Regions from separate parts of the Streptomyces sp. NPDC053541 genome, predicted to be linked through region 1. Evidence: predicted binding sites of a transcription regulator. Region 1 holds the regulator's gene; the other holds the start of a gene.
What was found. Region 1 encodes HspR, which represses chaperone genes until heat shock. Its sites were predicted from a motif close to TTGAGNNNNNNNNNCTCAA; they were not measured.
Positions count from the first base shown of each region.

Region 2: the regulator HspR is predicted to act here: its motif matches at 2,519-2,537, upstream of lon (endopeptidase La).

Region 1 covers NZ_JBITXM010000004.1:226,700-231,109, forward strand. The annotation lists gene ACIGW2_RS11575 ((2Fe-2S)-binding protein) at 1-27, opposite strand, end outside; gene ACIGW2_RS11580 (helix-turn-helix transcriptional regulator) at 349-1,413, shown strand; gene ACIGW2_RS11585 (heat shock protein transcriptional repressor HspR) at 1,510-1,959, opposite strand; gene dnaJ (molecular chaperone DnaJ) at 1,964-3,145, opposite strand; gene grpE (nucleotide exchange factor GrpE) at 3,176-3,826, opposite strand; gene dnaK (molecular chaperone DnaK) at 3,826-4,410, opposite strand, start outside.
Region 2 covers NZ_JBITXM010000002.1:237,670-242,079, forward strand. The annotation lists gene ACIGW2_RS05225 (response regulator transcription factor) at 1-352, opposite strand, end outside; gene ACIGW2_RS05230 (spermidine synthase) at 413-1,111, opposite strand; gene ACIGW2_RS05235 (hypothetical protein) at 1,258-1,743, opposite strand; gene ACIGW2_RS05240 (GNAT family N-acetyltransferase) at 1,794-2,429, opposite strand; gene lon (endopeptidase La) at 2,560-4,410, shown strand, end outside.

The sequences.
Region 1 (4,410 bases):
GGACCGGTCGTCCGGCGGGACGATCATGCTTCCTGGCCCGCCGGGGTGAACTCCCAGGAGGGTTCACCAGGGGCTGCGAGGACGACGTCCGCAGGTGCGCTCTCCCACGAGGGCTCGTTCGGTCCCGCCACCACCGAGTGCGACGGGGGGATCTCCCACGAGGGCTCGCCGGTCAGGGCGAGTGCGCCGAGAGCAGCCGCCGCAACGGCTATGGCGCCAAGTGCACGAACCATCCTGGTCATGGCCGATCTCCACCTCTTTTGATCACTACCTCCCCCCCGCGTCCAAAACGATGGCCCACGATCGCTCCCCACACCAGCCGCGCCGGGCATCATGTTCCTGTAATTCATGACCCTGAGGGGGGTGCAAATGAGGCCAGAAACCAGCGAATCCAGACATAATCACAGTCGCGGTGAACTGTGCGACGTGGCCAAAGAGCTGTACGCGCACGCCCTGCGCACGGGTCGCCTCGCCCGCGCCGCGGCCGACTCCGCGCCGTGCCTCACTGAGCTGGCCCTTCTGCGCCCCGACCCGGACGACGCCGCCTGGCTGTACCCGGTCCCGCCCTCCGTCGCCCTCAACCAGCTCATACACCCCATCGAGCAGGAGATCCAGACCCGGCGGCAACACGCCATCGAGCTGGCCGACGCCTTCGAGCCGTTCATGGCGATGAGCACCCGCGAGTCCTCCACCGGCAACGCGATCACCGTCCTCGAAGGGCTCGGCGCCATCAACGCCACCCTGGACCGCGTCATCAGCGAGTGCATGGAGGAACTGCTCACCATCCAGCCCGGCAGCGGCCGCCGCCCCGACACCCTCGAAGCCGCCCTGCGCCGCATGGAACCGCTGCTCGACCGCGGCGTCCGCATGCGCACGCTCTACCAGCACACCGCCCGGCACCACCCCGCGACGCTGGCCTACGTCGAGCGCGTCGCCCCCTACGGGCTCGAACTACGCACGCTCGAGGAGATCATCGACCGGCTGATCATCGTCGACCGCAAGGTCGCCTTCGTGCCGGCCCGCAGCGACCGCCAGGTCGCCCTCGAACTGCGCCACGAGGGCCTCGTGCGGTATCTCGTGGGCGTCTTCGACCAGTTCTGGCTGCACGCCGTCCCCTGGGACGACGAAGTGCCCTACACGCCCTCCGTGGACGGCATCGGCGGTGTCCAGCGCTCCATCGCCAAACTGCTCGTCGAGGGCCACGTCGACGAGGCCATCGCCCGCCGCCTCGGCATGAACGTGCGCACCTGCCGCGCCCACATCGCCAAGCTCGCCGCCGCCCTCGGCAGCGGCAGCCGCGCCCAACTCGGCTACCTCATCGCCCAGTCCGGCATCCTCGAACAGGACCAGGAGCAGGACCAGGACCAGGAGCAGGACCGGGAGCAGGACCGGGGCGCGCAGGCGCAGGACTGACGGCGGGGCGACGACGGGCCGACGACGCGCGTAGAGGCCCCCTCCGCTGCTGCGGAGGGGGCCTCTACGGGGACCGGACGGGACTCAGGACACCGGCTACTCGCCGCGCTTGTGGCCCGGACGCCAGACCACCAGCGCGCCGGCCTGCTGCACGTCCGTGTACGGCACCAGATCGCGCCGGTACGAGGCGTGCACCTGGGCCTCGCGCTGGCGCATCGCCGCCGCCGCGCCCTCGACCGCGCTGGACAGCTCGGCCACCCGGGCCTGCAGGGCCGCGACCTGGTTCTCCAGCTCGATGATGCGCTTGATGCCGGCCAGGTTGATGCCCTCGTCCTGGGACAGCTGCTGCACCTGGCGGAGCAGCTCGATGTCCCGGGCCGAATAGCGCCGGCCCCGGCCCGCCGTGCGGTCCGGCGAGACCAGGCCGAGGCGGTCGTACTGGCGCAGCGTCTGCGGGTGCAGACCGGAGAGCTGGGCCGCCACCGAGATGACGTACACCGGGGTCTCCTCGGTCAGCTCATAGGGGTTGCGGCGGCGTCCTTCCATCTCCTCAAGCTCCCTTCGCGGCCTGGAACAGCTCTGCCCTGACGTCCTCGTCCGCGGTGGCCTCGCGGAAGGTCTCCAGGGCCTCACGGGCCTTGTCGCCCAGCTCCTTGGGCACCGCGACCTCGACCGTGACGAGGAGGTCGCCGCGGGTGCCGTCCTTGCGGACCGCGCCCTTGCCCCGGGCGCGCATGGTGCGCCCGTTGGGGGTGCCGGCGGGCAGCTTCAGCGTCACCGCCGGGCCGCCGAGGGTCGGCACCTTGATCTCGCCGCCGAGCGCCGCCTCGTCGAAGGTGACGGGCACGGTGACGGTGAGGTTGTCGTCCTTGCGGCCGAACACCGGGTGGGCGTCGACGTGCACGACGACGTAGAGGTCGCCGCTGGGTCCGCCGCGCTCGCCCGGGGCGCCCTTGCCGCGCAGCCGGATCTTCTGGTTGTCGCTGACCCCCGCCGGGATGCGGACCTGCATGGTGCGCGAGGACTTGGCCCGGCCGCTGCCCTTGCAGACCTCGCAGGGGGTCTCGGCGATCAGGCCGCGGCCCTTGCAGTCCACGCACGGGTCGGTCAGCGAGAAGCCGCCGCCGCTGCCGCGCGAGACTTGGCCGGTGCCGACACAGGTCGGGCACACCCGGGGCGTGCCGTTCTTGTCGCCGGTGCCCGAACAGGCCTTGCAGGGCTGCTGGCTGGACATCCGCAGGGGCACGGTCGCCCCCTCGATCGCCTCGGTGAAGCTGAGCGTCACCTCGGACTCGATGTCCTGGCCGCGGCGCGGCTGGGTGCGGGTGCCCGCACCGCCCGCGCCGCGGTTGAACAGTCCGCCGAAGACGTCCCCGAGACCGCCGCCGAAGCCGCCGGCCCCGCCGGGGCCCTGGGCGCCGCCGAAGAGGTCGCCCAGGTCGAAGTTGAACGAGCCGCCCGCGCCGCCCGGCCCGCCGGCCCGGAAGCCGCCGTTGCCGAACAGGGCGCGCGCGTCGTCGTACTCCTTGCGCTTCTTCGGGTCGCCGAGGACGTCGTTCGCCTCGGAGATGGCCTTGAAGCGCTCCTCCGCCTGGGTGTCTCCCTTGTTGGCGTCCGGGTGGTTCTCGCGTGCGAGCTTCCGGTACGCCTTCTTGATCTCGGCGTCAGTGGCGTCCTTGGGGACGCCGAGAACCTTGTAGTAGTCCTTCTCGACGAAGTCCTTCGTGCTCATCGACGTCCCTCCTCCCGCGTGCGGGTACGGCTACTGATCGTTGTCCTTCTCGGAGTCGTCGGGGTCTTCCGACTCCTCCGCCTTCGCCGACGAGCCGGGCTGGGCGCCCGGCTGGGGCTCGGCGACGGCCACCCGCGCGGGGCGGATCGTACGCTCGCCGATCCGGTACCCCGGCTGCAGGATCGCCACGCAGGTCGTCTCGGTGACGTCCGGCGCGTAGCTGTGCATCAGGGCCTCGTGGATCGTCGGGTCGAAGGGCTCGCCCTCCTTGCCGAACTGCTGCAGACCCATCTTGGCGACGACGGTCTCCAGCGACTCGGCGACCGACTTGAACCCGCCCACGAGCTCGCCGTGGTCCCGGGCCCGGCCGATGTCGTCGAGCACGGGAAGGAGCTCGGTCACGAGATTCGCGACGGCGATCTCCTTGACCGTGACCCGGTCCCGCTCCACGCGGCGGCGGTAGTTCTGGTACTCGGCCTGGAGGCGCTGGAGGTCACCGGTGCGCTCGGAGAGCGCGGTCCGGGTCTGGTCCAGCTGGGCCAGCAGGCCTGCGTCCGTTGCGTCCCCGGCCGGGGCCGCTCCCTCCGCCCGGGCGGCGGAGTCGGCGGCCTCGGTCTCCTCGGGCGTGCCGTCGGCGGGGACGTCGGGCTTCTCCTCGAAGCCCGGGGTGTCCTCCGACATCAGGCAGCGCCACCCTTCGGCTTGTCCTCGTCCACGATCTCGGCGTCGACGACGTCGTCGTCCTGCGCCTGGGCCTGGCCGGCGTCGCCGCCCGCGGCCTGGGCGGCCTGGGCGTCCGCGTAGAGCGCCTGGCCGAGCTTCTGGGAGACGGCCGCGACCTTCTCGGTGGCGGTGCGGATCTCGGCGGAGTCCTCGCCCTTGAGCTTCTCCTTCAGCTCGGCGACGGCGGCCTCGACCTCGGTCTTCACGTCACCCGGGACCTTGTCCTCGTTGTCCTTGAGGAACTTCTCGGTCTGGTAGACGAGCTGCTCGCCCTGGTTGCGGGTCTCGGCGGCCTCGCGGCGGCGGTGGTCCTCCTCCGCGTACTGCTCGGCCTCCTGGCGCATCCGGTCGACCTCGTCCTTCGGCAGCGAGGAGCCGCCGGTGACGGTCATCTTCTGCTCCTTGCCCGTGCCCAGGTCCTTCGCGGTCACGTGCATGATGCCGTTGGCGTCGATGTCGAAGGCGACCTCGATCTGCGGGACGCCGCGCGGGGCCGGCGGGAGGCCGGTCAGCTCGAACATGCCGAGCTTCTTGTTGTACGC
Region 2 (4,410 bases), on a different contig from region 1:
TCGTCATGTAGTCGTCGGCGCCGACGCCGAGGCCGACCAGCATGTCCGTCTCGTCGTCCCGGGCGGTGAGCATCAGCACCGGCACGGGGCGCTGGGCCTGCACCCGGCGGCACACCTCCAGGCCGTCGAAGCCGGGCAGCATCACGTCGAGGACCATCAGGTCCGGCTGCCACGCCTCGGCGGCGTCCACGGCCGCCGGGCCGTCGGTCGCGGTCTGCACCAGGAAGCCCTCGGCCCGCAGCCGGGCGGAGATCGCCTCCACGATCGTGGCGTCGTCCTCGACGACGAGAACGCGGCGCTGGGCCCCCGGAGTCGTCGCCGCACCGTGGTTCGTGGTGTGTGTCTGCTCCATTGCCCCGCCTCGCGTCGCCAACATCGGTGCAGCAGCCTAGAGGCACCGGCGCCGTCAAGGCTACGCAGGCGATCCGGCGGGGCGGACGGCGAGGTGGACCACGTCCGGGACGCCCCGGGCAACGGGGATCTCTTCGGTCCGTACCCCGCTGAATCCGGCATTCCGCAATGACCCTTCGAAATCGGCGGAGGGCTGCGCGGACCACACGGCGAGGATTCCGCCCGGCTTCAGGCGGGCCGCGCAGGCCGCCAAACCCTCGGCGGAATAAAGGGATTCGTTGTCCTCGGTGACCGTCCAGTCCGGCCCGTTGTCGATGTCCAGGCAGAGCGCGTCGTAGGTGTCGGGGGACGTGCGGACGTACTCCACCAGGTCCGTGTGCAGGATCACGGTGCGCGGGTCGGCGAGCGCCGCGCCGGACACGCCGGCCAGCGGGCCCTGCCGGTGCCAGTCGATGATCGCCTCCTCGCGCTCGGCGACCGCGATCCGCCCCCAGCGCGGGTCCGCGGCGGCGTGCGCCAGCGAGAAGCCCACGCCGAGGCCGCCGATCAGGACGGAGGCGCCCGGCCGCCGCGGCTCGGGCAGGGCGTCCATCGCCGCGTCGACCAGCAGCCGTTCCGAGCGCCCGTCGGAGGTGTCCATGAGGAACGTGCCGTTGGCGATGATCTCGTAGTGGGTGCTGCCGTCCTCCGCGTCCCGGCGGCGCAGGACGACCTCTCCGTACGGTCCCTCGCGGCGGTCGAGGGTGACGGGGCTGGTCATGCTCACTCCCTGGCTCGATGCGTACGTGTCGCGTCCCGGCCATCCTCGGGAACGGCGGGCGGCCGGGACAAACGCTTAACGAACGGGGGAGGCCGCGGGGCGGTTCCTGGTCCGTCGGGGAACCACGCGCGCGTGGGGCGGCCGACTCAGGGCGCGGTCGGCGGCCCGCCGTCCGGGAGGGCGTCGAAGACCCGCTGGAGCGCGGGCGGGCGCTCCTCGCCGTCGCGGGTGAGGACGAGCCGGTGGGCGTACGTGACGGCGTACTCGAATCCGTCGGCGACCGGGCGGCCGGAGGGGCGGTCCGGGACCTTGGCGAAGGCCGGGTCCTCCAGGGCGGCGCGGAGCGCGGCCACCCCCTCCGGGGTCATCCGGCCGGTGGTGGGCTCGCCGGTGCCCTTGGTGAGGGTCCAGGAGCCGTCGTACCGGACGACCAGCTTGTTGCGCACGCCCGCGAAGCCGCCGCTGACGACCACCTCGACCAGGTCCTCCCGGGGCGCCGGCCGCTCCTCCCGGGGCGCGGTGCTCGACGTGCCCGAGCCGTCCGGGGGCGCCGCGGGGGCCTGGGCGCAGCCGGTGACGACCACGACCGCGGCGAGCACCGCCGCCGCTCCGTACCGCTTCACGTGCTCCATGGCCCGAGCATGCCCGCACTCCGGGGTGGTCCGCAGCCGGAACACGCGGTTCAGGCGGTGCGGACGATGCCGGTGAGCGGGCCCCGGTGGTACCAGTCCAGGGAGTCGTAGAGCGCCATGCCGTCCGTGGTCGCCGCCAGGACCCCGGTCTCGGCGCCGGCCTGGGCGGCTGCCGCCTCCAGGGTGCGCATCACGTTGGCCCCGAGCCCGCGCCTCCGGTGGGCCGGGTCGGTCTCTATCTGGTCGGCGACGGCCGTCGCGCCGGTCGGCGCGATCTGGCCACGGGCGGCGAGGGTGCCGTCGGGCGCGAGGATGCGGACCCGGATCACCCCGTCGCGGGTCTCGGTGGTGCGCGCGTAGCCCTCGGGCGGGGCGGGCCGGACCGAGGGGTCGAGCCGCTTGGTCATCATGAAGCCGGGGTCGTCCGGGACCGTCCAGCCCTCGCCGATCCAGGGCGCCACCTCCTCGGGCGCCGCCATCACCTTCAGCCAGGCGCCCGGCTCGGTGATCCCCGCGCACAGCTTGCCCACGGACACCGCGTCCGGGTGCGGCAGCACGTGGCGGAAGACGTGTCCGGGCAGTCCCACGTCGATCCGGTAGCCCCAGGGCTCGACGACGGCGGGCGGGGTGCCCCGGGAGACGGTCCAGCCGGCCACCCAGGCCGATGTAATGGCTGCGATATCCATGAGGGCATTACAGACCCTGTTCACGGGCTGCGGAGGCCTGATCGCTCAGAGCGAACAGGCGTCGGGGAACATTCGGCGGCGCACATGCATTGAGTGCACATAGCTCAACTTGACTGCCGAAGGGGAGATCATGGCTTCTGAGTCCAAGGCGTCCGCGTCGATCGCTCTGCCCGTACTGCCGCTCGACGACGAGGTCGTGCTGCCCGGAATGGTGGTGCCGCTTGACCTCTCCGACAACGACGTGCGGGCCGCGGTCGAGGCCGCGCAGGCCGCCGCGCGCGGCGGCCCGGGCAAGCCGCGGGTGCTGCTCGTGCCCCGGGTCGAGGGCACCTACGCCGGGATCGGCGTGCTCGGCACCGTCGAGCAGGTCGGCCGCCTGTCCGACGGCGACCCCGGCGCGCTCATCCGCGCCCGCGGCCGGGTCCGCATCGGCGCCGGCACCACCGGCCCCGGCGGCGCCCTGTGGGTCGAGGGCACGCTCGTCGAGGAGACGCTGCCCGACCCGCTGCCCGGCTCCGTGACCGAGCTGGTCAAGGAGTACAAGGCGCTGGCCACCAGCTGGCTGCGCAAGCGCGGCGCCTGGCAGGTCGTCGACCGTGTCCAGCAGATCGAGGGCGTCGGCGCCCTCGCCGACAACGCGGGATACTCGCCCTTCCTCACCGTCGAGCAGAAGCTCGCGCTCCTGGAGACCGCCGACCCGGTCGCCCGGCTGAAGCTCGCCACCGCGCAGCTGCGCGACCACCTGGCCGAGCAGGACGTCGCCGAGACCATCGCCAAGGACGTCCAGGAGGGCGTCGACAAGCAGCAGCGCGAGTTCCTGCTGAGGCGTCAGCTGGAGGCCGTCCGCAAGGAGCTGCGCGAGCTCAACGGCGAGGGCGAGGCGGACGAGACCGACGACTACCGCGCCCGGGTGGAGGCCGCCGACCTGCCGGAGAAGGTCCGCGAGGCGGCCCTCAAGGAGGTCGAGAAGCTGGAGCGGTCCAGCGACCAGTCCCCGGAGGGCTCCTGGATCCGCACCTGGCTGGACACCGTGCTCGAACTGCCGTGGAACGAGCGGACCGAGGACCGGTACGACATCCCCGGCGCCCAGGCCGTCCTGGACGCCGAGCACGCCGGCCTGGAGGACGTGAAGGAGCGCATCACCGAATACCTGGCCGTCCGCAAGCGCCGGGCCGAGCGCGGCCTCGGCGTGGTCGGCGGCCGGCGCGGCGGCGCCGTCCTCGCCCTCGTCGGCCCGCCCGGCGTCGGCAAGACCTCGCTCGGCGAGTCCGTCGCGCACGCGATGGGCCGCAAGTTCGTCCGGGTCGCCCTCGGCGGCGTCCGGGACGAGGCGGAGATCCGCGGCCACCGGCGCACCTACGTGGGCGCGCTGCCCGGCCGGATCGTCCGGGCGATCAAGGAGGCCGGGTCCATGAACCCGGTGGTGCTGCTCGACGAGATCGACAAGGTCGGCTCCGACTTCCGGGGCGACCCGGCGGCCGCCCTGCTCGAAGTCCTCGACCCGGCGCAGAACCACACCTTCCGCGACCACTACCTGGAGGTCGAGCTCGACCTGAGCGACGTGGTCTTCCTGGCCACGGCGAACGTCCTGGAGGCCATCCCGGAGGCCCTGCTCGACCGCATGGAGCTGGTCCGCCTCGACGGCTACACCGAGGACGAGAAGGTCGTCATCGCCCGCGACCACCTGCTGCCCCGGCAGCTGGAGCGGGCCGGCCTGGCCGAGGGCGAGGTCGTCCTGGAGGAGCCGGCGCTGCGCAAGCTCGCCGGCGAGTACACCCGGGAGGCGGGCGTCCGCACCCTGGAGCGCTCGATCGCCCGGCTGCTGCGCAAGGTGGCCGCCCAGCACGAGCTGGGCGAGCGGGAGCTGCCGGCCACGCTCGGCGCGGACGACCTGCGCGGTCTGATCGGGCGTCCGCACCACGTGCCCGAGTCCGCCCAGGACCCGGCCGAGCGCCGCACCTCGGTGCCCGGCGTGGCCACC